One region of the Comamonas koreensis genome, then DNA from elsewhere that is predicted to be linked to it. Evidence: riboswitches for the same ligand, from Rfam matches in the RefSeq annotation. Region 1 holds a riboswitch; the other holds the start of a gene.
What was found. A riboswitch is a leader RNA that binds a small molecule or an ion and turns the genes downstream of it on or off. The one in region 1 is predicted to bind manganese.
Positions count from the first base shown of each region.

Region 2: another riboswitch for manganese. It lies ahead of mntP (manganese efflux pump MntP); the one in region 1 lies ahead of F0Q04_RS03845 (TMEM165/GDT1 family protein).

Region 1 covers NZ_CP043575.1:832,218-846,453, forward strand. The annotation lists gene F0Q04_RS03795 (class I SAM-dependent methyltransferase) at 55-981, opposite strand; gene F0Q04_RS03800 (Crp/Fnr family transcriptional regulator) at 1,175-1,651, shown strand; gene F0Q04_RS03805 (hypothetical protein) at 1,970-2,701, shown strand; gene F0Q04_RS03810 (adenine phosphoribosyltransferase) at 2,733-3,287, opposite strand; gene F0Q04_RS03815 (KpsF/GutQ family sugar-phosphate isomerase) at 3,427-4,425, shown strand; gene F0Q04_RS03820 (KdsC family phosphatase) at 4,425-4,997, shown strand; gene lptC (LPS export ABC transporter periplasmic protein LptC) at 4,994-5,593, shown strand; gene F0Q04_RS03830 (SDR family oxidoreductase) at 5,601-6,422, shown strand; gene F0Q04_RS03835 (RNA recognition motif domain-containing protein) at 6,511-7,131, opposite strand; gene F0Q04_RS24145 (RNA recognition motif domain-containing protein) at 7,387-7,782, opposite strand; yybP-ykoY riboswitch at 8,014-8,127, shown strand; gene F0Q04_RS03845 (TMEM165/GDT1 family protein) at 8,224-8,796, shown strand; gene putA (trifunctional transcriptional regulator/proline dehydrogenase/L-glutamate gamma-semialdehyde dehydrogenase) at 8,901-12,764, opposite strand; gene F0Q04_RS03855 (Lrp/AsnC ligand binding domain-containing protein) at 12,869-13,360, shown strand; gene metX (homoserine O-succinyltransferase MetX) at 13,512-14,236, shown strand, end outside.
Region 2 covers NZ_CP043575.1:2,296,634-2,310,869, reverse strand. The annotation lists gene F0Q04_RS10320 (OmpW/AlkL family protein) at 1-211, opposite strand, end outside; gene F0Q04_RS10315 (DUF808 domain-containing protein) at 447-1,448, opposite strand; gene mntP (manganese efflux pump MntP) at 1,891-2,460, opposite strand; yybP-ykoY riboswitch at 2,481-2,643, opposite strand; gene F0Q04_RS10305 (NCS1 family nucleobase:cation symporter-1) at 3,065-4,597, shown strand; gene F0Q04_RS10300 (aspartate/glutamate racemase family protein) at 4,613-5,347, shown strand; gene F0Q04_RS10295 (VWA domain-containing protein) at 5,429-6,550, opposite strand; gene F0Q04_RS10290 (DUF5682 family protein) at 6,667-9,228, opposite strand; gene F0Q04_RS10285 (ATP-binding protein) at 9,276-10,358, opposite strand; gene F0Q04_RS10280 (DUF5691 domain-containing protein) at 10,402-12,123, opposite strand; gene F0Q04_RS10275 (SWIM zinc finger family protein) at 12,120-13,532, opposite strand; gene F0Q04_RS10270 (DUF3325 domain-containing protein) at 13,660-13,947, opposite strand; gene F0Q04_RS10265 (PepSY-associated TM helix domain-containing protein) at 13,944-14,236, opposite strand, start outside.

The sequences.
Region 1 (14,236 bases):
GCTGTGCGGCAAGCTGGTGGTTGTCGACTCAGCGGACCAGCCTGCCGCCCAGGCTTAGCTGGGCATGCGGTAGGCCAGCACCTTGAGCGCCCGGTCGGGCGAGACATCGGCAAAGATGGCTGGGTTGGCCACCTGCTCGATGAACTCCAGCTCCGGCACCAGCGCGGCCATCTGGTCTTGCAAAAAGGCCAGCGGCAGCTCGGGGGCGTTGAGGCAGAGCAGCGCAAAGCCGCCCGGCGCCAGCAGGTCGGGCAGGCGCTTGATCAGGCGCGCGTAATCCTTGGTGGCGACAAAGCTGCCCTTTTGGTAGCTGGGCGGGTCCATGATCACCAGCTGGTAAGGGCCGGTGCGGGTGATCTTGCCCCAGCTGCTGAAAATGTCATGGCCCCAGAACTGGCCACCGGCGAGCTGGTTGAGGCGGTGGTTCTGCTGGCCGCTGGCCAAGGCCGCCTTGCTCATGTCGATATTGACCACCTGGCCGGCGCCGGCCTGCAGCGCCGCCACCGAAAAGGCGCAGGTGTAGGCAAACAGGTTGAGCACGGTGCAGCGCTCGGGATCGGGCTGGCGCGCGATGAACTGGCGCACCCAGCGCCGGCCTTCGGCCATGTCCAGAAACAGGCCATGGTTTTGGCCGCGCAGCACATGCACCAGGTAGCGGGCATCGTCTTCCTGCACCGTATGGGGCTCGGGCAGGCTACCCTGGACCAGGCGGGTTTCGGCCGCGCCCAGCGCCCGGCATTGGTAGACCCAGGTCAGCGGCTCGCCCGGGTAGAGCTGCTGCCAGCGCTGCTGCAGCGCATCGCCCACGCTTTGCAGCGCCTCGTCGGCCAGCGGTGCAAAGCTGGTCAGCACCGCCGCCGGTGGGTACAGGTCCAGCGACAGGTGTTCGCAACCGGGAAACAGGCCGCCTCGCCCGTGGAAGAGGCGTTGGGCCTGCTGGCTCGCGGGCAGGGTGGCGATGGCCTCTAGTAATGCATGCATGGAATCTGAAAAACGTCTAGGAGAGAAGGTGGGAGGCGGCGTGCTTGGTCAGGAATTGTGGACTGGACGATACTTCTTACAAATTTTTGCCCAGCCGCCCAGCCATTGTGCAGCCACTCGGTTAGATTTATTGGATTAGGAATTTCGATAAATCACTGGTGGGCCCACCGCCAGGATTGCGGAGGAGGATTTCATGTTCAGTAGCGCCAATGACATCAAGCCCCTGGTGGCGGCCATCAACAACTGCCAGGACGAGGAAAGCATGATCAACCCGCTGACGGCTGCGCAGTGGGAGATTCTCGCGCCGTACCTGACGCAGACCCAGCTGGCCGCATCGCAGGTGCTGTTTCAGCAAGGCACGCAGGAGCGCACCTTGTTTTTCGTCGAAAGCGGCAGCCTCAGCGTGCATTTCGAGGACGAAAAGCAGCGCATTCGCCTGGCGATCGTCGGCGCGGGCTCCATTGTCGGCGAAGGCGCGTTCTTCTCGCACCAACCGCGCAATGCCACCGTGCAGGCCGTGGCTGGCTGCCGCCTCTGGGGGCTGTCTAGCATCCGCTTTACCGAGCTGTGCAACCGCCAGCCCACGGTGGCCGTCGCGCTGGCCATGGCGGCCGGATCGGTGCTGGCCAAGCGCCTGGGCAACCGCAAACGCCGCGTAGCCGCAACATAAAAGCTTGGCATTGGTCAAATCGCACGCGCTTTTCTGACAAGTGTATGCAATACTCCTTCCTACAATTACAAACGCCTGTTGCGCGATGAAACGGGTGACCATGTGAGCGTCGCGGACACCGCCCAGCACACCGCAGGTATACGGTGGGCACCAAGTCTGGCCGTCAAGGCTTGATGCTGACGGCGGAGCAACCACGTTGCAAGGCTTGTGTCTGGGGCACAAATTCTGATCAGGGTAGGGAGTGGCATGTCTATATTTGCCAAATGGTTCAGTCGACCAGAAAAAAAATCGGCCTTTGCGCCCCTGGGGCCGCAAACCATGTTTGCCGAGCCAATGGGTATGGGCCAGCACGATATGCTGGCCGCCCAGAGCCCCTTGGTGGCCGCCAGGCCCATGGCTGCGGCACCGCAGCACGACAGCGCCGCGCCGCGTCCCGGTGAGCGTTCGGCCCGCCGGGAGATGGTGTATTCGGCCGTGCGCGAATCGATGGTGCGCTCGGGCATTCTGTCGGCAGGTTACAAATTCAAGGTGCTGGCGCTGGACAAGCGCGCCACGCAGTTCATCGTGATGGTGGATCTGGCCCAGCAGTACTGCGCCTCGCCCGACAAGCTCACCCAGATCGAGGCCTTGATCGCCTACTCGGCCAAAACCCGTTTCGAGATTGTGATCACCTCGGTTTACTGGCGTCTCAATGCCCAGCTGGGTGTCGCCAGCACCAAGGCCCCCAGTGCGGTCACCGCGCCCCAGCCGGCCGTGGTGCCGGTGCCGCTGGGCATGGACCCGGTCGATGAAGCGGAGATTGCCGCCTTCAAGAAAGCCTTGCTCGAGGCGGCGCTGAACCCGGTGCCTGCGCTCGACGGCGCATCGCCCGCAAGCCGCGCTGCCACCAGTGCGGCGCCCCGGCCCGCGCCGATTGTTCCGCCCGCGCGCAGCGCCGCGCACAATGCCCAGATCGCTCGGGAGGCCGCGCAACGCGGCGGTGCGCCTGCGCCCACGGCAGACACCAGCTTTGGCGGCCTGAGCAATACCCAGTACGGCGACCTGCACTGAGCGCCTGCACCGCAGCGGCGGTGACTGGGGCTCAGTGCCCTGCGAAATCCACCAGCGTGAACAGCGGCAGACCCGCATCGGTCAGCCGCTTGGAGCCGCCCAGCTCCGGCAGGTCGACAATCGCAGCGCCCTCCATCACCTGGGCGCCCAGCTTCTCCAGCAGCTTCTTGCCGGCCATCATCGTGCCGCCAGTGGCAATCAGGTCATCGACCAGCAGCACCTTGTCGCCGGGCTTGACCGCATCGGCATGCAACTCGACCGTGGCACTGCCGTATTCGAGCTCATAGGTTTCCTCCACCGTGGTGAAGGGCAGCTTGCCCTTTTTGCGGATGGGCACAAAGCCCACCTTGAGCTGGTAGGCGATGACGGCACCGAGGATAAAGCCGCGCGCATCGAGACCGGCCACCACATCGGGGCGCATGTCGCGCGACATGTAGCGGTGCACAAAGGCATCGATCAGCACATGGAAGACCTGCGGGTTCTGCAGCAGCGGGGTGATGTCCCGGAACTGCACGCCCGGCGCTGGCCAATCGGGAACGGTGCGGATGTGGTGACGCAAAAAGGCGTTGACGTCGGGAGCGTGCATGGTGGGCGGGCAGAAAAGGGGAGGAGCCGCCATGGTAGTCCAACTGCGGCAGCTGCAACCGGCACCCGCCGCAGGTTAAGCATGTTTGGCAATGACCCGCACCGGCCGGGGCGCGGGCGCTCCGATAAAATCAGCCTCCATGAGCACCCTACAGCCCAAGCGCCCCGTGGAAGCGGCGCAGATTCTGCGCCTGGCGGCGTCTACCTTTGCGATCGAGGCCGAGGCCATTGCGGCACTGACGCAGCGCCTGGACGACAACTTTGTCCAGGTCGTGCAGCGCATGCTGGACATTCCCGGGCGTGTGGTGGTCACTGGCATGGGCAAGAGCGGCCATGTGGGGCGCAAGATTGCGGCCACCCTGGCATCGACCGGCACGCCGGCATTCTTTGTGCACCCGGGCGAGGCCAGCCATGGCGATCTGGGCATGGTCACGGGCCAGGATCTGGTGCTGGCCATCTCCAACAGCGGCGAGAGTGGCGAGATTTCCGTGCTGCTGCCGGTGCTCAAGCGCCTGGGCGTGCCCGTGGTGGCGATGACGGGCAACCTGCAGTCCTCGATGGCGCGCCATGCCGACTGGGTGCTCAACACCCAGGTCGACAAGGAGGCCTGCCCGCTGAACCTGGCCCCCACGGCCAGCACCACCGCGCAAATGGCGATGGGCGATGCGCTGGCCGTGGCGCTGCTGGATGCGCGCGGCTTCAAGGCCGAGGATTTTGCCCGCTCCCACCCCGGTGGCGCGCTGGGCCGCCGCCTGCTCACCCATGTGTCTGATGTGATGCGCAGCGGCGATGCGCTGCCCACGGTGCTGCCCAGCGCCAGCTTCAGCGACCTGATGCGTGAGATGAGTGCCAAGGGCATGGGCGCGGCTGCCATCGTCGATGCGCATGGCCTGCTGCAGGGCGTGTTTACCGATGGCGATCTGCGCCGCCGTATTGAGGCTGGTGCCGACTTGCGCGGCCTGACCGCTGCCGAGGTGATGCATGCCACGCCGCGCCAGATCTCGGCCGACGCATTGGCGGCCGACGCCGCTGCGTTGATGGAGGCCCACCGCATCACCAGCGTGCTGGTGACCGATGCGGACCAGCGCCTGGTGGGCATCGTGCATGTGGGTGATCTGATGCGGGCCAAGGTGATCTGATGGCCAGCACATTAACCTTGCCCGCCATCACCCCCGCCCAGCAGTGGCCCGCTGAGCTGCTGCTGCGCGCCCAGGGTATCAAGATTGTGTTCTTCGATGTGGATGGCGTGCTCACCGACGGGGGCCTGTACATCAGCGAGCAGGGCGAGACGCTCAAGCGTTTCCACACGCTCGACGGCCATGGTCTCAAGATGCTGCGCGAGGCCGGCATTGTGCCGGCCGTCATCACCGGGCGCGATTCGGCACCGCTGCGCCACCGCCTGGCGGCGCTGGGCATCGAGCAGGTTCGCTACGGCACCGAGGACAAGCTGCCTGCCGCCCAGGCCATGCTCGAGGCGCTGGGCCTGGACTGGCACCAGGCCGCAGCCATTGGCGATGACTGGCCGGATCTGCCGGTGCTGCGCCGCTGCCAGCTGGCCTGCGCGCCCGCCAATGCCCACCCTGAAGTGCTGGGCGTGGCACACTGGGTAACCACCCGCCACGGCGGCGCAGGTGCTGCGCGCGAGCTGTGCGACGCGGTGCTGGCCGCCTGCGGTGCCTATGTCAACCTGCTCGATCGGTACGGACAATGAAATCTCGCCTGCGACGCCTCATGGACCTGTCGTCCATCTACCTGCCGGTGATCCTGATGGGCCTGCTGGCGCTGGGCACCTGGTGGCTGGTGCGCAATGCCCCCAAGCCCCAGAGCGTGCGCGAACAAGCGGTGGCCGGCCACGAAGTGGATTACTACATGAACGATTTTTCGGTGCGCAGCTTTGACGGCACCGGCGTGCTGACCAGCGAGATCCAGGGCAACAAGATGCGCCACTACATGGACACCGACACGCTGGAGATCGACACGGCCACGATGCGTTCCATCCGCCAGGATGGCTCGACGACAGTGGCCACCGCCAACCGCGCCTTGTCCAATGCCGATGGCTCCGAAGTGCAGCTGTTTGGCAATGCCAAGGTGGTGCGCAGCAGCAACAAGCCGGGCGCGCCGCAGATGGAGTTCCGGGGCGAGTTTCTGCACGCCTTTGTCAACGAAGAGCGGGTGAGCTCGAACAAGCCCGTCGAGATCATCCGGGGCCAGGACCGGTTCACGGCCGACTCGATGGTCTTCAACAACATCACCCAGGTCGCAGAGCTCAAGGGCCGGGTCAAGGGCGTGCTGCAACCCGCACGCTGAGCGCCGCATGTCCACCCCCCTGAGCGATGCACCGCTGGTGCTGATCACCGGCGCCTCCAGCGGCATCGGCCAGGCGCTGGCCTGGCGCTACTACCAGGCCGGCTACCGCCTCGCGCTGGTGGCCCGCCGTACCGCGCTGATTGCGGACTGGGCCCAGGCGCAGGCGATGGATGCCAGCCGCTACGCGGTCTATGGCGCCGACGTGGCTGACCAGGACCAGACCATTGCTGCCTGCACGCAATGCCTGCAGCAGCAGGGCCTGCCCGATGTGGTGGTGGCCAATGCCGGGGTGAGCTACGGCATCGACACGGCCGAGCGCGAGGACCTGGAGGTCATGGCCCAGACCTATGCGACCAATGTGATCGGCATGGCCGCGACCTTCCATGCCTTTGTGCGCCCCATGCAGGCGCGCGGCAGCGGCAAGCTGGTGGGCATTGCCAGCGTGGCCGGCATACGCGGCCTGCCCGGCCACGGCGCCTACTGCGCCAGCAAGGCCGCCGTCATCAGCTACTGCGAGAGCCTGCGGGTGGAGCTTAAGCGTAGCGGCGTGCAGGTGGTCACCATCTGCCCGGGCTTTGTGGCCACGCCGCTCACCCGCCACAACCGCTACGGCATGCCCTTCTTGATGCAGCCAGAGGCCTTTGCCGACAAGGCCTTTGCAGTGATTGCCAAGGCGCGCAGCTATGCCGTGATCCCCTGGCAGATGGGCTGGGTGGCGCGGCTGTTGCGCTGCCTGCCCAATGCCCTCTATGACCGCGCGCTGGCCAACCGCCCGCGCAAGCACCGCCACCGCGAGCGGGTGCAAGAGGCGCCACCGGGTCAAGACTGAAAGCAGGTCCTAAGCCAGGCATGAAAAAAGCCCCTGGCGGGGCTTTGTCGTTGCGGTGCGGCACAGCGCTGGGCGGTGCCTGCAGGCATCAATAATCGTCGTTGTTGTCGTAGCCTTGGTTGCCGCCGCGGTTGCGCGAACCATTGCCGTAGGGGCTGCGGAAGCCGCCATCGCGCTCACCGCCACGATCGCCACCACCAAAGCCGCGGTCATTGCCGCCACGGCCGCCATCGCGACCACCGCGGTCGCCATAGCCACCGCCGCCGCCACCACCGTAGCCGCCACGGTCTCCGCCGCCGCCGTATCCACCACCACCACCGCCGCCGTAGCCGCCGCCACCACCGCCGCCGTAGCCACCACCACCGCCGCCGCCAAAGCCGCCACGGTTACCGCCTCCGCCGCCAAAGCCACCACCACGGGGGCCGCCAAAACCACCACCGCCGCTGCGGGGAGGACGGGGCTCCATGGGACGTGCTTCGTTCACGACCAGATTGCGACCGCCCAGGGGCTGACCGTTCAGACCGTTGACCGCAGCTTGGGCTTCTTCATCGCTGCCCATTTCTACAAAACCAAAACCTTTGGAGCGACCGGTGTCGCGTTCCATCATCACCTTGGCGCTGGTTACGCTGCCAAACTGACCAAAGGCCTGTTCCAGATCGTTGTCGCGAACCTGGTATGGCAAATTACCGACGTAAAGCTTGTTGCCCATTTGAGGGACTCCTGATAACTCTTAAATAATGCGATCGCGCCCTGTAGAACACCGGTCATCTATCGCAGTAGCCCAATGGAGGAATGCTCCATCCTTTATTTTCTGGCATAAAAACCGGGAATGGGATAGTTGTGCCCCTCTGTTGTGGCGCAGAAGCTGCAACCAGATGCAAAAAAGGCCTCAAAGAGGCCTTTTTTCCGGGAAAACCCGTCATCTCACTGTCAAAACCTCTAAGAGGTTTTGGATGTGATGTGCTTAGTAGCTGCCGCCACCGTAGCCGCCACGGCCACCGCCGCCGAAGCCACCGCGATCGCCGCCGCCGAAGCCGCCACGGTCACCACCGCCGAAACCACGGCCACCACCACCACCGCCGCCGAAGCCGCCGCTGCGTGGAGGACGGGCTTCCATTGGACGTGCTTCGTTCACGACCAGGTTACGACCGCCAAAGCCTTGGCCGTTCACGCCTTCGATAGCAGCTTGTGCTTCAGCGTCCGAACCCATTTCCACAAAGCCGAAGCCCTTGGAACGGCCGGTGTCACGTTCCATCATGACCTTGGCGCTGGAGACGGTACCGAATTGGCTGAAAGTGCTTTCCAGATCGCTGTCACGGAAAGAGTAAGGCAGGTTGCCCACGTAAAGTTTGTTGCCCATTTGAGGACTCCGAAAAAAGTAAAAAAAGCGATGGAGCCTGATGCAATCAACAAACCTGTGACAACTTCCAAGACGGATCACCGCGCGCTCTAGTGTACCCGGGGGCACATTGAGCTTCACCATTATGGGTGAATCGCCTTACGCTGTGTTGACAGTTGCTGCAACCAGCCCTTGGTATTTTCCCTGGAGGGCGTGGGTGTTGCGGCGCAACATCGCTTTTGGGCGTATGATGCGCCAGTCTTTGGGGAGTAGCCTGCTGGGCGCGCAATGCGCCGCAGAGTGTGCGTCAACAAACTTGGGCCTTCGCGGCCTATGGCGTACACGGCATCTGGTGATGAGGATGCTGGGCGAGACCATTGACCACGTTGCGATCCCATGCCGGAGTCGCGATGCGGTCAATGCTGTCTTGCGATATCCGGCTGCAATAACGATCCCCACTCCATGGAAGCCTTTCTCCTCTCGACCGCCGTCGTCGCCCTTGCCGAAATGGGCGACAAGACGCAGTTGCTGTCCCTCGTCCTCGCTGCCAAATACCGCAAACCCTGGCCCATTGCGCTGGGCATCTTCGTCTCGACCCTGGTCAACCATGCGCTGGCCGGTGCCGTTGGCGCCTGGATCACCACGATGCTGGGCCCCGATGTGCTGCGCTGGATTCTGGGCGTGTCCTTTATCCTGATGGCCGGCTGGATGCTGATCCCCGACAAGATCGACGAGGACGAAGCGGGCAAGAGCAGCGGCCGCTGGGGTGTGTTCGGCACCACCGTGCTGCTGTTCTTCCTGGCCGAGATGGGCGACAAGACCCAGCTGGCCACCGTGGGCCTGGCCGCCAAGTACCCCGCTTCTTATTACTGGGTGGTCGCAGGCACCACGATCGGCATGATGCTGGCCAATGCGCCGGTGGTCTGGTTTGGCGACAAGATCACCAAGAGGCTGCCGATCCGCTGGATCCACCGCGTCTGCGCGGTGATCTTCCTGGTGCTGGGTGTGGCCGCGCTGTTCACGACGATGGACTGATAGCGCTGGCTGCGCTAGCAACACTAGCAACGCACCAACTCAAAGGGCTGGGATCTTGCGATCTCCAGCCCTTTTTCCATGGGGCGGCGCCCCGAGCCTCAGCGTTAGTCCAAGGTCATCAGGCTGGCATTGCCGCCAGCCGCAGCCGTGTTGATGCTGATGGCATGCTCGGCCAGCAGGCGGAACAGCGGCACGCTGCCGTCGGCAGCCTGGGCGGTGATCGGCACGATGGCGCCGGCGCGGCCCGCCAAGGTGCTGGCCGTGGGCAGCCAGCCGCTGGCGGCATCAACGATCAGCGCATCAAAGGCCTCGGACTGCACAAAGGCCTGCTCGCTGTGCGCAGACAGCTGCACCGAGGCACGCACCGAGGCGGGCAGCTTGGCCAGCAGGCTGGCTTGGCTGCTGCCCGCGGGCCACACGGCGGTGGAGCCCGCGGCGAGCACGGCGGCGAGCTGGGCCAGCAGCAGGCTGCTGGTGCTGGCCACGCAGGCCACGCGCTCGCGGCCACTCAGCACATACAGATTGCGCTCACCGGTAGGGCCGGGCAGCTCGGCCGCAAAGCCGTTGCCGGTATGGGCGGCATAGCGCTGGCACAGCGCTGCCAGATCGCCCTGGCCTTGCTGGCTGGCCCAGCTTTGCAGCGCCTCCAGCCCAGCGGCGGGGGCGGCATCGGCCTGTTCCAGGCCATGGGCATTACCGCGCTGGCCGGTGCTGGCGGCCGGGGCCTCGCTACCGGCCATGCGCGGTAGGTGGGCGAGCGCATCCACGGTGGCCGTGGCCGGCATGCGGCTGAGCAGGCGCAGCATGTACAGCGGGCCGCCGGCCTTGGGGCCCGTGCCCGACAGGCCTTCGCCGCCAAAGGGCTGCACACCGACGACGGCGCCGACGATATTGCGGTTCACATAGATATTGCCGGCATGCGCAGCGTTGACCACCTGGGCAATGGTCTCGTCAATGCGGGTGTGCAGGCCCAGGGTGAGCGCATAGCCGGTGGCATTGATGTCGGCCAGCAGCTGGGGCAGGTTCTCGCGGCGGTAGCGCAGCACATGCAGCACCGGGCCGAAGACTTCGCGCTTGAGCTCGGAGAGCTGGCCGATGGCGATCACCGTGGGCGGCACAAAGGTGCCTTGCGCGCTGGCGCCACTGTTTTGCCAGACCTGGTGGCCAGCGGCCTGCATGCGGGCAATGTGCTGGTCGATGACGCCCTTGGCCTCGGCGTCGATGACGGGGCCGACATCGGTCTTGAGCTGGCAGGGGTTGCCCAGCTGGAGCTCCTGCATCGCGCCGCGCAGCATGTGCAGCAGGCGGTCGGCCGCTTCTTCCTGTACGCACAGCACGCGCAGCGCCGAGCAGCGCTGGCCGGCCGAGTCAAAGGCCGAGGACAGCACATCGACCACGACCTGCTCGGCCAGCGCGGACGAGTCCACGATCATCGCGTTCTGGCCGCCGGTCTCGGCCACCAGGGTGACGGGCTGGCCTTGGGCGTCGAGGCGCTGGGCCAGCGTCTTTTGCAGAATGCGCGCCACTTCGGTCGAGCCGGTGAACATGACGGCCTGCACGCGGTGGTCGCCCACCAGGCGGGCGCCCACGGTCTCGCCGGTGCCCGGCAGCAGCTGCAGCACATCGCGCGGCACGCCGGCCTGCCACATCGCCTGCACGGCGGCAGCCGCGATCAGCGGGGTCTGCTCGGCCGGCTTGGCCAGCACGGTGTTGCCGGCAGCCAGCGCGGCGGCAATCTGGCCGCTGAAGATGGCCAGCGGGAAGTTCCAGGGGCTGATGCAGACCACCGGGCCCAGCGCCTGGTAATCCGCCTGGCCCCAGCTGCGCACCTGGGCGGCGTAAAAGCGCAGAAAGTCCACGGCCTCACGCACTTCGGCAATCGCGTTGGAGCAGGTCTTGCCGGCCTCGCGCACCAGCACGCCCATCAAGGTGGGCATATGCGCTTCGAGCAGGTCACCGGCCTGGGCCAGGCAGTCGGCGCGCTGGGCGGGCGGGGTGGCCTTCCAGCGGGCAGCGGCGGCCTGGGCGGCGGCCAGCGCAAATTCCACCTGCTCGGTCGACGCCTGCGTGACGCTGCCGACCTGGTCGCCGTGGTCAGCCGGGTTCAGCACCGGCTCGCTGGCCTGGGTGGATGCGGGCGCGCCATCGGCCAGCATCGGCTGGGCATGCCAGGCCATCTGGGCGCTGGCCTGCAGCTCGTTCTGCAGCGCGCGCAGGCGGTCGTCGTTGGACAGGTCGAGCCCTGCCGAATTGCTGCGGCTTGCGCCATACAGCGCGCGCGGCTGGGCAATGTGCGGGTTGGGCAGGCCCAGCTGGCCTTCGCTCTGCGCCCACTGCTGGGCGGTGGTCACGGGGTTTTCCACCAGCTTGGCCAGGGGGATGTCCTGGTCGGCGATGCGGTTCACAAAGCTGGTGTTGGCGCCGTTCTCCAGCAGGCGGCGCACCAGGTAGGCCAGCAGGGTTTCATGCGTGCCCACGGGTGCATAGATGCGGCAGGGGCGGCCCAGGTTCTCGCTGGCGTTGCGGCCCACGACCTGCTCGTACAGCGGCTCGCCCATGCCGTGCAGGCACTGGAACTCGTACTGCCCGGGCTGGTAGCGGGCCGGGTCGGCCAGGTGGTAGATGGTGGCCAAGGTGTGGGCGTTGTGCGTGGCGAACTGGGGGTAGACCGCATCGGGTGCGGCCAGCAGCTGGCGCGCGCAGGCCAGGTAGGACACATCGGTATAGGCCTTGCGGGTGTAGACCGGGTAGCCTTCCAGGCCGTCGATCTGGGCGCGCTTGATCTCGCTGTCCCAGTAGGCGCCCTTGACCAGGCGCACCATCAGCCGGTGCTGGCTGCGGCGGGCCAGGTCGATGATGAAGTCCAGCACATAGGGGCAGCGCTTTTGGTAGGCCTGCACGACAAAGCCGATGCCGGCAAAGCCGGCCAGCTCGGGCGCAAAGCAGAGCTTTTCCAGCAGGTCCAGCGACAGCTCCAGGCGGTCGGCTTCTTCGGCATCGATATTGAGGCCGATGTTGTAGCCCTTGGCCAGCACGGCCAGCTGCAGCACCACCGGGTAGAGCTCGGTCATCACGCGGTCGTACTGGGCGCGGCTGTAGCGCGGGTGCAGCGCCGACAGCTTGATCGAGATGCCCGGGCCTTCGTAGACGCCCCGGCCATGGCTGGCCTTGCCGATCGCATGGATGGCGTTTTCATAGTCGCGCAGGTAGCGCTTGGCGTCATCGCTGGTCATCGCCGCTTCGCCCAGCATGTCGTAGGAGTAGCGGAAGCCCTTGGCCTCCAGGCGCTCGGCGTTCTTCAGCGCCTCGCCAATCGTCTCGCCGGTGACGAACTGCTCGCCCATCATGCGCATGGCCATGTCCACGCCCTTGCGGATCAGCGGCTCGCCGCCCCGGCCAATGAGGCGGGTGAGCGATTGGCCCAGCGAGCCTTCGCTGTGCGTGGCGACCAGCTTGCCGGTCAGCACCAGGCCCCAGGCGGCGGCGTTGACGAACATCGACGGGCTCTTGCCCACATGGGCCTTCCACTGGCCGTGGGCGATCTTGTCGCGGATCAGCACATCGCGGGTGGCCGTGTCCGGGATGCGCAGCAGCGCCTCGGCCAGGCACATCAGCGCAATGCCTTCTTGCGACGACAGCGCAAACTCCTGCAGCAGGCCTTGCACCAGGCCGGAGCGGCCGCTGTCGGCCTTGCGCTCGCGCAGGCTGCGGGCCAGCTGCAGCGCCAGCGCGTCGCCCGCCTGGGCGATGGCGGCGGGCGGTGTGGCCTGGGGCAGCAGCGCTTGCAGGGCCTCGGGCTCGGGCTTGCGGTAGGCGGCGGTGATGGCCGCGCGCAGCGCCGAGGCGGGCTGCAGTGCCGACACCAGCTCATTAAAAACAGGAGCGCTTGCGCCAGATGGGCTGCTGTCTGCGGCCGAAAGGGACGAGGTGGTGGTGGGCTGGTTGTCAACAACGGCGTTGGCAGTCATGGCGGGCTCGGTTAGCAAGTAGATAGTGAATGCCGCCAGTGTGATCGTTTATGGTTTGAATTTCTCTCCATAATGTGGCCCATTCTTAGTGAAAAATTCAGCCCATGACCGCCATCATCGACCCACCGGAGGACCTGGACCGCATCGATCTGCGTATTCTGGCTGTGCTGCAGCGCGACGGCCGCATCTCCAACCTGAAGCTGGCCGAGGCGGTGTCGCTGTCGGCCACGGCGGTGCTGGCCCGCGTGCAGCGCCTGACCAAGGAAGGCTATATCACCGGCTACGAGGCGCGCTTGAACCCGCAAAAGCTGGGCGCGGCGATGCTGGTCTTCATCGAGGTGCTGCTCGACCGCACGACCCCCAATGTGTTTGACGAGTTCAAGGCGGCGGTGCAGGTGCGGCCCGAGATCATGGAGTGCCATATGGTGGCTGGCGGCTTTGACTACCTGGTCAAGATCCGCGTGGCCGACATGAACCACTACCGCCACTTTGCCGGCGAGGTTTTGTGGCAGCTGCCCGGCGTGCGCGAGACCCGCACCTACGCGGTGATGGAAGAGGTCAAAAGCTCCAACCGGCTCTACCTGGGCGGCAGTTGATGCAGCCCATGCGCGGCCGATTTGCAGTACACTGAGATTTCACGGCGCCGATTTGCTTCAGCTTGCGGGCGCTTTATAAATCCAGCTAAAGACTCGGTAGGCGACTGCATTCCATCGACCCGGCCTCGTTTTTAGCGTTGCCGGGTTTTTTATGTCATTCGTTGCGACACCCCAATCAATGCATTTCCCGGAGGCGCTCCCGCTCCAAAGTGGCGCCTCCATCCGCGACTACCACCTGGCCTACGAGACCTACGGCCAGCTCAATGCCGACCGCTCCAACGCCATCCTGGTGTGCCATGCGCTCAACGCCTCGCACCATGTGGCCGGCTACTACGAGGGCCAGCCCAAGAGCGAGGGCTGGTGGGACAACATGATCGGCCCGGGCAAGCCGGTCGATACCAACCAGTTCTTTGTCATCGGCGTCAACAACCTGGGCTCCTGCTTTGGCTCCACTGGGCCCATGCACCGCAATCCGGATGCAGACAAGGACATGGACCAGGTCTATGGCGCCGATTTCCCGGTGGTGACGGTGGAGGACTGGGTCAATGCCCAGGCGCTGCTTCTCGACCGCCTGGGCATAACGCAACTGGCCGCCGTGCTGGGCGGCAGCCTGGGCGGCATGCAGGCACTGTCCTGGACCTTGCAGTACCCCGACCGCATGCGCCATGCGGTGGTGGTGGCCAGCGCGCCCTGTCTGTCGGCCGAGAACATTGCGTTCAACGAGGTGGCCCGCCGCGCCATCGTGACCGACCCGGACTTCCACGGCGGCCACTTCTACCGCCACGGCGTGATCCCCAAGCGCGGCCTGCGCATTGCCCGCATGATCGGCCACATCACCTACCTGAGTGACGATGTGATGAACCAGAAGTTCGGCCG
Region 2 (14,236 bases), 1.5 Mb from region 1:
CCGCGATATTGGGCGTGAAAAAGTAGCTCACATCCACTTCGGGAATCGTCTTGTCATTGATCGACAGGCCCAGGCCGGTGGAGTCCTTGTTGGCGCTGTCCAGATGCACGGCGCGCACACGCACTTGCCAGGGGCTTTGCGCCTCTTGCGCCATCGCCGCGCCCGACGCCATTGCATATACAGCTGCCGCTGCCAACATCATTTTTTTCATCGTCATTGCCCTCGCTGCGATCTTGCTCGCATGGATTGAAAAGTTGCGGAACCGGCCCTTGTCTGCCGTCCATGTTCAGCATCTTCTGCTCATGCGGGCCAGGCTGCCCTGACCCAGATCAACCCGACAAAACAAGCGATGAAAAAAGGCGGCCCGCTGTTGCGATGCCGCCTTCTGCTTCTTGCAGCGCCGCGCCCGAGGGACGCGGCCAGCAGCCATCCGTGGTTGCTGTCGATCAGTGGCCGCGCATCTTGTGCCAGGCCTCTACCGCCAGCACCACCAGGCCACCAATGACCGCACCGACGGCCACGTGCACCAGCGTTGGGGCCAGCATGGCCACCACACCGCCCATCGGGGCTACGGTGCTCTCCAACCAATGCTCGATCGGGCCCATGCCATGCACCAGCAAGCTGCCGCCCACCATGAACATCGCAGCCGTTCCCACAATCGACAGGCCACGCATCAGCCAGGGCGTAAACGCAATCAGGCCCCGGCCCAGGGCCTGGGCTGCGGCACTGGTCTTGCGCATCAGCCACATGCCCACATCGTCCATGCGCACAATACCGGCCACCAGGCCATAGACAAACACGGTGATCGCCAGTGCCACGGCCACCAGCACCGCAAACTGCTCCCACAGCGGCTTGCTGGCCACGGTGCCCAGCGCGATGGCGATGATTTCTGCAGACAGAATGAAATCGGTACGCACCGCACCCGCCACCTTGGCTCTTTCATAGGCCACCGGGTCCATGTTTTTCTCGCTGGCAGCCTTCACGGATGATGGCGCCACGCCCATCTGCGCCGCCTGCTCGGACTCCTTGACGGCATCATGGGGCGCCTGTTTGCCGGGCTTGTGAAACAGGCTCAGCACCTTCTCCACCCCTTCAAAACACAGAAAAGCGCCGCCAAGCATCAACAGCGGCGTGATCAACCAAGGCGCAAAAGCACTGATCAAAAGCGCTGCCGGCACCAAGATGACTTTGTTTTTGAGCGACCCCTTGGCCACCGCCCAGACCACCGGCAACTCCCGGTTGGCCTTGACCCCAGTCACCTGCTCGGCGTTCAGCGCCAGGTCGTCGCCCAGCACCCCCGCGGTCTTCTGCACCGCCACCTTGGTCTGCGTGGCCACATCGTCCAGGATGGCCGTGCTCTTGCCCGCAGCCGTCTTGGTCATCAGCGCCACATCGTCAAGCAAGGTCGCAATATCATCGAGCAACATCAACAAACCAGCACCAGCCATTACGCACTCCCAATCCAAATTCGGTGGCAAATCATAGCGATTTCGCGGTGCAATGCTGTGTCAGACCCTATAAAACGGTGATTTCTACGTTTTGTTGGAGCTTGTTCACAAAACTTTATGCAGGCCTTGTCAACAACTTCAGCGCGCGGCCCGTTGTACACCCATCTACACCAGAAAGGTGAAAGGACTGAAATGACTGAAGTGTTTGCTATTTGGCCTGAAGACGAACGTGACCGTAAGCGTGCTCCTGCCCGCTTCTGATACCAGCGCAGCCTGCAAGCGGTTGAGCCAGAACTAAAAACCCGGCACCCGCAGCAATTGCAAGCCCACTGATCTCTCTCACTTAAGCCCTGCTCTGCGGGGCTTTGTTTTGCCTGTAGCAACGCTCCTACAGCGCAAAACGCAGCCAAGCCCTCTGCCACGCCAGCGGAGGGCTTTGATTTTATACGGCCACCATGTGCTCGTACAGAATCAGCGAGCCAATGGCAATCAGCACGACACCACCCACCGCTTCTGCCCAGCGGCCCGTGATATTGCCCAGAATGCGGCCGACCATCACGCCCAGGGTCACCATCGCAAAGGTGGCAAAACCAATGCTGAGCGCAACGACGGTGATGTTCACATCCAGAAAGGCCAGGCCCACGCCTACCGCCATCGCGTCAATACTGGTGGCAAAGCCCGTGGCGACCAGCAGCCAGAAGCCATGGCGCGCGGGCCGGCTCATCTCGGGCTCATCGGCACTTTGGAAGGCACCCAGCACCATGCGGCCGCCCAGCACCAAGAGCAGCACAAAGGCAATCCAGTGGTCCCAGGCCTTCACATAATCGGCCGCGGCATAGCCCAGCGCCCAGCCCACCAGCGGCGTGATGGCTTCGATGACACCAAAGATCAGGCCGGTGCGCAGCGCCTCGGACCAACGGGGTTTGACTAGGGCAGAGCCTTTGCCAATCGCGGCAGCAAAGGCATCAGTGGACATGGCAAGCGCCAACAGGGAAATGGAAGCAGCGTTCATCGGAGGTTCTTCTAGGACAGTCGGGCATGAGCACAACGGCACGCCATCACTGCCCGACCGAGGTCGTGCTGGCATGCCGATGGTCTCGCCAACCGAAGAACGGATGTCTGCGCCACAGCATGCGAAATGCCGAGTATGTTGACGCAGACGCTTCCAGCGCGGAAGCAGGCTACTCCCCAAGGGAAGCCGCAGTCTAAACGCTGCGCAGCGCTTCGGAGCACATGGCCCCAACCGCGCCAAGTTCTTTAGGAATGGATCGTATTTCCGTCTTGCTGTTGCGGCCTGGTGCCCAGCTAGAACGCCAACCGCTACAAGCCGAAACATGAGCAAGCTCATGTATTGCAGCTCTCCCTTGGCACCCTCTGACAGAGGCAGCCAAGGCGTCTCCCAAGTAACAGCGTGGCACTTCACCCAGGGTTGCCCCTAGTTCATTTTCAGGTGTTTTGTATACACTTAATGTATGCATATGTGCACACAACGCATAGCCATTGAGGCCTGTCTTGTGCTGCACATGCCATGCATGGACCCGCGCACATGACGAGACAAACCCGGCCGCCAGGCCGCAAATAAGGCGCAGCTGGATGCGCCCGATCCAAGGATGTCAATGACCGATCTTGCAGCAGACCAGAACGCAGGCTTTGCCTTCAACCCCGCACAGCAGCGCCCCGCAGCGGCCGGTGCATTGCCCGCCGGCGTATGCCCATCGCTCTACAACAAAGACCTCGCGCCCACCAAGAAAGACAGCCGCTCCTGGGGTGCCTACAGCCTGTTCACGCTCTGGGCCAATGATGTGCACAGCCTGGGCAACTACGCCTTTGCCATCGGCCTGTTTGCGCTGGGCCTGGGTGGCTGGCAGACTCTGACGGCGCTGATGATGGGCGCTGCCATGCTGTTTGTGCTGCTGACCTTGTCGGGCTTCATGGGCCCCAAGACGGGTGTGCCTTTTCCGGTGATGAGCCGCATCAGCTTTGGCACCCGGGGCGCGCAGATCCCGGCCTTGATCCGGGGCGGTGTCGCGATCGCCTGGTTCGGCATCCAGACCTACCTGGCCTCCAAGGTGCTCGATGTACTGTTGATCACCCTCTTCCCCAGCCTGCAGGTGCTGCTGGCGCACCAGGTGCTGGGCCTGCCGGTGCTCGGCTGGATCAGCTTTAGCCTGCTGTGGGTGGTGCAGACGATGATTGCCTGCTGGGGCATGGAGAGCATCCGCAAGTACGAGGCCTTTGCCGGCCCGGTGATTCTGGTGACCTTTATCGCGCTGGCCGGCTGGGTGCTGTACAGCTCGGGCGGCAAGATCCAGTGGACGGCGCCCAAGCCCAGCACCGGTGCGGCGATGTGGGTGCAGATCATGGGCGCAGCCTCGCTGTGGGTCGCCATCTATGGCACCTTTGTGCTCAATTTCTGTGACTTCACCCGGGGCGCCACCTCACGCAGCGCCGTGGTCAAGGGTAACTTCTGGGGCATCCCCATCAACATGCTGATCTTCGGCCTGATCGTCGTCGTGCTGACCGGCGGCCAGTTGGCGATTGACGGCACGCTGATCCTGAGCCCCACCGACATCGTCGAGAAGATCCCCAACAAGCCCTTGCTGGTGCTCGCCAGCCTGTCGCTGCTGATCCTGACCATCGCCGTCAACCTGATGGCCAACTTTGTCGCACCCGCTCTGGCCCTGGCCAACCTGCTGCCGCGCCAGCTCAACTTCCGCCGCGCGGCCCTCGTCAGCGCCATCCTCGGCTTTGTGATCCTGCCCTGGAACCTCTACGACTCACCGCTGGTGATCCTGTATTTCCTGGGCGGTCTGGGCTCGTTCCTCGGCCCACTGTTTGGCATCGTGATGGCCGACTACTGGCTGATCCGCAAGCAGCGCGTGCATGTGCCGGCGCTCTACAGCGATGACCGCAACGGCCCTTACCATTACGAAAACGGCGTCAACCGCCGCGCCATCCAGGCCCTGGTGCCCTCGGCGCTGATTGCGCTGCTGTTCGCCTTTTTGCCGGCGCTCGAGTCGGTGTCGCATTTCTCCTGGTTTATTGCGGCCGGGCTCGGCGGCCTGTTTTACTGGCTGCTGACCCCCAAGGGCCAGCACTATGAAGACCAGGACGGCGAGGCCATTGCCGTGAACCATGCCCAACATTGAGACGGAGTTTTTTGCATGCGCATTCTGATCGTGAACGTCAACACCACCGAGAGCATGACCGAGGCCATCGGCGCCCAGGCGCGCCGGGCGGCCGCACCGGGCACCGAGATCGTCGCCCTCACCCCGCGCTTTGGCGCAGAATCGGTGGAAGGCAATTTTGAGAGCTACCTCTGCGCCGTTGGCGTGATGGATGCGGTGATGCGCTATGACCAGCCCTTTGATGCCGTCATCCAGGCCGGCTACGGCGAGCATGGCCGCGAAGGCCTGCAAGAGCTGCTGGAAGTGCCCGTCGTCGACATCACCGAGGCGGCGGCATCGACTGCCATGTTCCTGGGCCACAAATACGCCGTGGTCACTACGCTGGACCGCGCTGTGCCCTTGATCGAAGACCGGCTCAAGCTGGCCGGGCTGGATGCGCGCTGCGCCTCGGTGCGCGCCAGCGGCATGGCCGTGCTGGAGCTCGAGAGCCAGCCCGAGCGCGCGGTCGACGCTATCGTGCAGCAGGCGGCCAAGGCCGTTGAAGAAGACCATGCCGAGGTCATCTGCCTGGGCTGCGGCGGCATGGCCGAGCTCGAAGACAAGGTGCGCAGCCGCACCGGCGTGCCCGTGGTCGATGGCGTGGCCGCAGCGGTGACGATCGCCGAATCGCTGGTGCGCCTGGGCCTCAAGACCTCCAAGGTGCGCACCTATGCGCCGCCGCGCGCCAAGCGCATCACCGGCTTTCCGCTGCCCGATTCGCTGGGCCGCTAACCGGACTTCTACCCCACTCTGCTTACTCCAACCGCCCTGCACCGCAGGGCTTTTTTCTGGCTGGATGGCTGCCTGGCAGCCTCATTGGCTGGTCTTGAAGCCCTGGGTTGCCGCCCAGGCCGCGACATCATCGCGGCGGATCGCAGCGGCCATCAGCTGCGGGAAGGCATCCGGGGTGCAGGCAAAGGACGGCACCCCCAAGGCGGCGAGCTTGGCGGCCAGCGCCGCATCGTAGGCGGGCGCGCCCTCGTCGCTCAGCGCCAGCAAGGTGATGAACTGCACGCCCGACTCCACCAGCTCATTGGCGCGGCGCAGCAGGCCGGATTCCACCCCCCCCTCGTACAGGTCCGAGATCAGCACCAGGATGGTGTTGCGCGGCTCGCTGATCAGGCTTTGGCAGTAGCCCACCGCACCATTGATATCGGTGCCGCCGCCCAGCTGCACGCCAAACAGCACATCGACCGGGTCGTCGAGCTTGTCGGTCAGGTCCACCACGGCCGTGTCAAACACCACCAGCTTGGTGGCGACGGCAGGCAGGCTGGCCATCACCGCACCAAAGATGCTGGAGTAGACGACCGAGTTGGCCATGGAGCCGCTTTGGTCGATGCACAGAATCACCTCGCGCTGCGGGCGGCGCGCCTTGCGGCCGTAGCCGATCAAGGTCTCGGGAACGATGGTTTGGTACTCGGGCTGCCAGTGGCGCAGGTTGGCGCGTATCGTGCGGTTCCAGTCGATCTCGGCATGGCGCGGGCGGCGGTTGCGCTGGCTGCGGTCCAGCGCGCCGGCCACGGCACTGCGCATCGGCTCTTCGAGCTTTTTCATCAGCTCGTCCACCACCTTGCGCACCACCAGGCGCGCGGTGGCCTTGGTGTTTTGCGGGATGACCGAGCCGAGCGAAATCAGGTTGGCCACCAGGTGCACATCGGGCTGCACGTTCTCCAGCATCTCGGGCTGCAGCAGCAACTCGCGCAGCTGCAGGCGCTCCATCGCGTCGCGCTGCATCACCTGCACCACCTGGCTGGGGAAGTACTTGCGGATATCACCAAGCCAGCGCGACACCGAGGGCGACGAATTGCCCCGGCCGCCCTTGCGCGAACCGAGCTGGCTGTCGCCTTCGTAGAGCGCGGCCAGCGCCTGGTCCATCTCCTGCAGGCGTCCTCCCACGGTACCGCAGCTGGCATCGGCCGGGCTGCCCAGCACCATGCGCCAGCGCTGCAAGCGGGTGGTGGGCTGCAGCGCCTCTGCCTCATCTGGCGGCAGGGTTTGTGCATCGTCTTGCGCCAGGCCTGGCGCGGGATGGGCGGCATGGGTCATCGTCATCACTCCAGGGCTTGGTTAGCAGGCGTGGCGGCAGGCGGAATCTGCGCCAGCAACTCGGGCGGCAGCTCCAGCCCCAGCAGGGTGTTGAGCAGCGGCAGCGCCAGCACAGCGCGCGCCTCGTCCCAGGGGGCATCCTCATCGCCCGCCGCCAAGGCGGCAGCAGGCACGGCAGCACCAGCCACCGGCGCGCGCCGGGCCTTGTCGCCCAGGCTCTGGCGCTCATGCTTGCTGAAGTTGGCAAAACTGCGCCGCACCAGCGGCAAGATCTGCGCAAACTGCACCTCACCTAACCCCGCCAGCCAGGCATCGACGGCACCCCAGATGGCCTCGTCGTGCAGCAGCACCAGCGCCTGCTGGTTCAAAAAGCCATCCAGCCAGGCAGCAACATCGAGCGGCGCAGCACCCAAGGACAGGTTGCGGTTGAACTGCAGCACCACCTCGGCGCTGTCCAGCAGATGCTCATCGAGCAACAATCGGCAGGCCATGCCGCGCAGCAAGGCCGCAGCGGCGTCGCCCATCGCCAGGCTGCGCAGCGCAGCGCGCCAGGCGTCGACTGCGGCCTGGGCTTGCGCATCATTGCCGCGCAGGCGCAGCGCCTCATGCGCGGCCAGCACCTTGCCCTTCATCGCAGCGGCGGCCTCTTCGTCCATCGCCATGCATGCCACTGGCAAGCCAATGGCGGCGCGCAGCACCAGCGAATCGATAACGGTGGCCAGCAAGGCGGTATCGGTCTGGCGCACGCTGCCATAGCGGTACACATTGGCCAGCGGCGGCAGCGCCTGCAGCAGCTGGGCCACATCGCCGGTGGTGGCCGCGCGCTCGGCCAGGGTGGCAATCAGCGACTCGACCAGCTGCGGCAAGTTCGCCAGCAGCGCGTCGTCAATCGCCTGCGCAATCTCGGGCAAGGGCGTATCGGGCGAGAGGCTGGCGCGCAGCCGCGCGGTGGCGGCCTGCGCCACGGTGGCGCCATGCACGCTGGCCTCGATGATGCGCACGGCCAGCTCCGGCTCCCACTGCATCTGCCAGCTCTCGCGGAAGGTGCCGCGGTTGCGCTGCGCATCGGCCGCGCGCGTGCCCCAGCCAATGCCCAACAAGCGCAGGCGGTGCAGAAAATGGCTGCGCGCCAGGTCGGTCTCCTTGCGCAGATCCAAGGCCAGCAGCTTGCTCGCCGCTTCGGGCTTCATGCGCAGCGATTTTTGCTGCTGCTCAATATCGCGCTGCAGCGGCACCTGCGGCACATCGGCGGGCACGCTGCCCAGCACATGGCCGATGGTGAGCTCGTCATCGATCAGGGTCAGCGGCGCGGTCTCGCCCATGCAGACCACGGTGACGATGGCCTCGTTGATCTCCTGCAGCCCCGGTATCGGCTGGCCACGCATGGCAGCCAGTCCTTCGGCCAAACGCGTGGCTTCGATGATGTGGGCGCTGGAGCAGTCCAGGTCCTTGTCGCGCAGCAGGCGTGCCACGCGGGTGAGCCAGCCTGCGGTGCGCAAGGTGGCGGCATCGCGGGCGCTGCGTGCAGGCATCGAATGGCCTTGCGCCGCCTGCTGTGCCCAGGCCGCATCCGCCCGGTAGCACTGCCACAGATGCGCGTACCAGCCCGGTGACGTGACGCCCGCTCCATAGCCGCTGCGGCTGGCCAGGTTGCAGTAGGTCCAGGGCGCCCAGGTCGCCAGCACCTTGGCCTTGGGCAAGCCCTTGAGCACGGCGCTGTCGGCCTTGGCGGTGGTGCTTTGCTGCAGTGCCGGCACATGCCATGCGCCGCAGACCACCGCAATGCGCTGGTAGCCGGCTTTCACCGCCTCACGGATGCACTGGCGCATATGCGCCTCCCGCTGGGCCTCGCGCAGCGCGTAGTGCGGGCCACGCCAGGCCTCGCCGTCGTCGCCCAGCTCGCTGCGCACCGCCGTCATCGCCTCGTTGATACTGGTGAACAGCGCTTCGTTGTCGCCGCGCTCTTCCACCAGGCGGTTCCACCAGCTCTCGCCATCCTCAAAGCCGGCCGCATGGGCCAGCCAGTCGAGCGGGTCGCGCACCGGCGCTTGCTGACTGGCGGTGGTATCTGTTGCATCGCTGTCCACATCCGTCACCGGGGCCGTGTCGGCACTGGCCTCAGCGGCATTGCCTGGCGCCTCGTCCACTGCTTGCACCGGATCGTCCTCGCCCTCTTCCCCATCCACATCCTGCGCGGGCTCCGGCTTTTTCAACGCCTGGCGCTGCGCCCAGTCCTGGGCCATCGCATGGGTTTGGGGCAGGTCAATAAAGCGCGTGGTCACCCCTTGCTCGCTCGCCCATTGCAGCGCCTGCCACTCGGGCGAGAACTCGGCAAAGGGGTAAAACGCGGCCTGGCTGGGCTCGTCTTGCATGTACACCAGCATGGCGACAGGCGGGCGTAGCTCGGCACTGCGCAGCATCGGCAGCAGCGCCTCGCCCTCGGGCGGGCCTTCCACCAGCAGGCAGTCGGGCTGCAGTTGCGCCAGCGCATGCACCAGGCTGTGCGCACAGCCTGGGCCGTGGTGGCGAATGCCAAAGAAATGGACGTTGTCAGCAGAAGTGGCCATGGGCTCGGTCAGCGTTGTCGGGGCAGAAGAAAAACGGCGCCAGCGGCTTAGATTTGCTCGCGGCAGGCGCGGTACAGGTCTTTCCACTCGGAACGTTCTTTGACGACGGTCTCCAGGTATTCCTTCCAGACCACGCTGTCCTGCACCGGGTCCTTGATGACGGCGCCCAAGAGGCCCGAGGCGACATCGTGCGCACGCAGCACGCCATCGCCGAAATGGCCGGCCAGCGCCATGCCGCTGTTGATCACCGAGATCGCTTCGGCGGTCGACAAGGTGGAACTGGGCGACTTGATGCGCACGGTCTTGCCGTCTTCGGTCTGGCCATTGCGCAGCTCGCGGAAGATCTGCACCACGCGGCGCACCTCTTCGAGCGCGGGGGCTTCAGCGGGCAGCTGCAGCGCGCGGCTTTGCTCGCCCACGCGCTTGGTGACGATCTTCACTTCCTCATCCTGCGAGGCAGGCACGGGCAGCACGACCGTGTTGAAGCGGCGCTTCAAGGCGCTGGAGAGCTCGTTGACGCCCTTGTCGCGGTTGTTAGCCGTGGCGATCACCGAGAAGCCGGCGACGGCCTGGAACTCGGTCGAGAGCTCGGGCACCGGCAAGGTCTTTTCGGACAGCACGGTGATCAAGGTGTCCTGCACATCGGCGGGGATGCGGGTCAGCTCTTCGATGCGGGCGATCTTGCCCAGCTTCATCGCATGCACCAGCGGGCTGGGGACCAGCGCCTTTTCCGAGGGGCCATGGGCCAGCAGCTGCGCATAGTTCCAGCCGTAGCGCAGTTGCTCTTCGCTGGTGCCGGCCGTGCCCTGGATCAGCATGGTCGAGTCGCCACTCACGGCCGCTGCCAGGTGCTCGGACACCCAGGACTTGGCCGTGCCGGGCACGCCGTACAGCAGCAGTGCGCGGTCGGTGGCGAGCGTCGATACCGCGATCTCCATCAGGCGTGGGCTGCCGATGTACTTGGCGCTCACTTCAAAACCATTGCTCAGCGTGCCGCCCATCAGGTACTGCAGCACGGCCCAGGGCGAGAGCTTCCAGTTGGGCGGACGCGGGCGGTCATCGGCCTTTTGCAGGGCATCTAGTTCTTCGGCAAATTGCTGCTCGGCATGCTGGCGTAGTACTTGGCTCATGGTGTGCTTCCGGTAGAGATCAATAGGTTCGGGGTGGGCGCCATCAGGCGGGCTGGGCCGCTTGCAGCGCCAGGCGCAGATCGACAATGCGGTTGAGTTCGGCGAGCACCTGCTCGTCGTCCCAGGGGCGCAGACGCGAGCGCTCCAGGCGCGCATGCTGCTCCTGCTTGAGCTTGGCAACTTCGGCCTCGGTAGCACCTTCGGGCACCACCAACGCGGTGTCGTCTTCGGCGGGCACAGGCTCGGCGGGCACTGCCGCGCGTGGCGCGCGCCACAGCTGGGCAAAGCGCTCCAGATCAACCACCTGCAGACGGCGGGCGCAGGCCAGAATGGCATGGTCGGCCTGCCAGCTGTGCCAGTTGCCCGCAGGCTGGCGCGCCTGCAAGGTGCTGAGCAAGGCCTCCAGCAACCAGCTTGACATCGCAGGCGAGAGCAACTCTGCGCGCCCCATGCCTTCGTCGATGCGGTGGATGGCCTCGATAAAGGCGCTCTTACCCAGCTTGGCTTGCAGCTGCGCCAGCCACTGGGTTTCGCGCTCTGCGGCGCTGAGCTCGGCCATCAGCAGCGGCAGCACATCGCTGCTGCGCGAGTCGCTCTCCATGCTCTGGATCAGCGGCAGCCAGCGCACATCGCGCTGGGCACGCAGCGCCGCGATCCAGCCCTGGCGCAGTGCGCCCTTCCAGTCGCTGCGCCGGCTCCATTCCCAGAGCTGCTCGGGCGTCTTGCCCAGATGCTGCTGCCAGAAATCGAGGGGCGTGAGCTCCACCAGCTGCTGCAGCCACCAGGCGCGATGGCCTTTGATATAGGCGGGCGGCTGCAGGGTGATGCCGTCGCGCTCCCAGTCCTTGTGGCCCTCCTGGGGTGGCTCGATCTGCCACTCGCCATTGGCATCCTGGCTCAGCATGGCCTGGAGCGCCGCGCCCATGCGCTGGCTGTGCGGGCTGTTGGGCAGGCGTGCCAGCAGGCTGGCGGCCGATTCACGCACGTCCTTGCTGCGGTCACCCAGCAGCTTTTCCAGCAAGGCCTCGTCATCGGCCGACAGGCCGCGCGCCAGGCTCTGCACCATGGGTGCGCGCTCGCGGGCGCTCAGCTCCTTGAGGCTGGCCTCCAGCCGCGCGCGTGCGCCTGCCGGGTCGGTGGCGCGCTGCTGCTGCAGCAAGGCCACACGCTGCTCGAGCGAGCCTTCCTGCCAGATCTGCTCGGCATCGGCCGTCTCTTGCACGCCATGCGCATAGGCCCACTGCGGGTTCTGGGCGGCCAGCCAGCGGCCGCGCTCGCCCAGCACCGGCGTGAGCCATTGGCGCAGCTCCACCGATTGGCGGCCCTGGTGCAAGGCATCGACCAGCAGCGCATAAGGCAGACGCTGGCCGGCTTCATCAAGGCTGGCCAAGGCCAGCGCCAGCAGCTCGGGCGCATTGCCCTGCAGCACCTCGCCCAGCAGCCGCAACAGTGGCTCGCCCTGCGGTGCCGGGCGCGATTCTTGGGCCGGTGGCGGCACCGCAGCGGGGCCGGCCGCCGCTGGCAGTTGCGGCTGCGATGCACCGGGCTGCCAGCCCACGCGCTCCAGCACCGCAGCAACGGCCGTGGCGCGCAGCACTTGCTCGGCCTGGCTGCCCGCCGGCTGCATCAAGGCCGCTTGCAGGGCCTGCTGGCTGGCGGGCGCGCTGCGGTCGATGCCCTGGGTAAAGATGGCTGGCAGCGCCAGCCGCTCGGCACCCACCAGCGCCGATTGCTGCAAGGCAGCCCAAAGATTTGCATGGCTCACAGCACGTCACCCCGGTTCTGCCAGATGTTGGTCCATGGCGCCTGGCCATCGCTAGCCTGCCAGGCACTGAGCAGGCGCCAACGCCCTTGCTGCTGGCCGCCCTCCCATTCGCCAAACAGCGCCATCGGCGCGCCGCCACCGAGCGCCTGCAATTGCCAGGCCTGGTCATCAGCTAAGGCCAGCGGCACCAGCGCCGAGGCCTCGCCCTGTTGCGGCCAGACCGCATACCACTGGCCAGCGCTGATCTGCAAGCGCCCCTGGCCGCACCACAGCGGCTGCACCGGCTGCAAGGGGTTGGCGGCCATGCGCTGGCTCAGCTGCGCCAAGGCATCGCGCCATGCCGCCTCGCCCAAAGGCGCGCCGGCGCCAGGCGCCAGCAACTCGATATCAGCACCCGCAATCGCGCGCAGAGGCGCCTGGCCGGGGTAAAAATGCAGACTGCCCCGGTAGCTTTGCGCCGGCACCCAGGCGGTCTCAAAACCACGGCCGCCTTGCGCATAATCGAGCAGCCAGGCGATGCGCCCGCTGTGCAGACCTTGCAGCCATACGCGGCGCTCCTGCAGACGGCCTTCGCGCTCGATCTGGCGCAGGCCTACGACCCGCCAGTCATCGGCCAGCGCCTGGCCGCGCGCCTGCACCTCGGCCTTGTCCATGGGCCAGCCCAGCGCGGCCATCACATCGGCGCGGGTCTCGGCGCCGAGGGTATCGCGCCGTGCCACCGCATCGGCCAGCAATTGCCAGTGGCCCAGCTGCACCAGCAGGTCACGCGACCATTGCGGATGGCTGTCCACCAGCTCCCAGGCCTCCTTGATACGGGCGGCCATGCCGCTGGCCTGCGCATCGACCATGCGCGCGGCCATCGTGTTCCAGTGCTGGCGCGCCTGCTGGTCGCCCGAGAGGTTGGCCAGGCCGTTGCGCAGCATGTCCTGCATCCACAGTTGCAGCTCCTGCATGCCAGCGGCCACCTTGTCCCAGCGCTTGTCGTCGCGCTTGGCCTGCTGCTTGGCCAGCGCCTCGGGATCGGGCGGCGGAGCTGCGGCAATGGCAGCAGCCTTGGCTTCTTTTTTCTCGGCTTTTTCAGCGCGGCTGTCCAGCCAGGCGCTGACCCAGGCAGGCGGCTCGGCATTGTCGGCCACCTGGCCGGCAGCGCGCAGCAGCATCAGCGCCAGGCCATGTTTGCAGGGGAATTTGCGGCTCGGGCAAGAGCACTTGAAGGATGGCCCACTCAGATCGACCTGGGTCTGGTAGGGCTTGGAGCCGCTGCCCTGGCATTCGCCCCAGGCTGCCGTTTCATTGCAGCCCAGGCTGGGCCATTTGCTGGGGTTCTTCAACCCTTGTGCCGCCTTGGTGGAAGAGGCATCCGGTGACAGCGCCACCACCTCGGCTTCGGTTGCTAAGACACGTGACAAACCGCCTCCCCGTCCATTCAATCTGTTAGTAAACCGCTTTATAGATTTATTTCTAGCGGCATCGCACGATTGTAGGCAGGGCGCAAGACGAAATGATGCAAGACAGGCCTGCGACCCGCCTGGCGTCTCACTTTTTTACAGATTTGCGGCGTTCCCAGGCCACCATCGTGAGGATGACGATGGCGGCGCTGAGCGAGATATGGCCGCACCAGGTCACCAGGCCCAGCGACCAACCCTTGAGCCCCACGGCTATCGCCAGCGAGGCCAGCAGCGCCAGCCAGCCGGCCAGGCGCAGGCCCCGGGTTTGGCCAGCTGGTAGTTCACGGCCCAACAGGTCGAGCTGGTGGCGGTCCATGGCCAGCGCCAGCAGTGCAAACGCTGGCAGCGACACCAGCTGAATGGCAAGGTGATTCATGGCCGGGCCTCCTGCAGATCGGTGGCAATGGCAGCGTTGGCGGCCACCGTATTGACGGCCACCGTATTGACGGCCACCGCATTGGCGGCCACCGCGCCCGTGTCAGCATCTCGGGCGGCAGGCGCTTGCCGTGGCGCTGCCTGGCGCTGCGGCTTGCGCTTGGGTTGGTGGCGCCAGGTGCGCACCGCCAGCCAGGCATGCAGCGCAGCGAGCGCCAGCAAGGTCAGCTCCAGCCCGCTGAACACCCAGTCACCCTCGATCAGGCTGCGCCACAGCGGGCGGTCGGTGG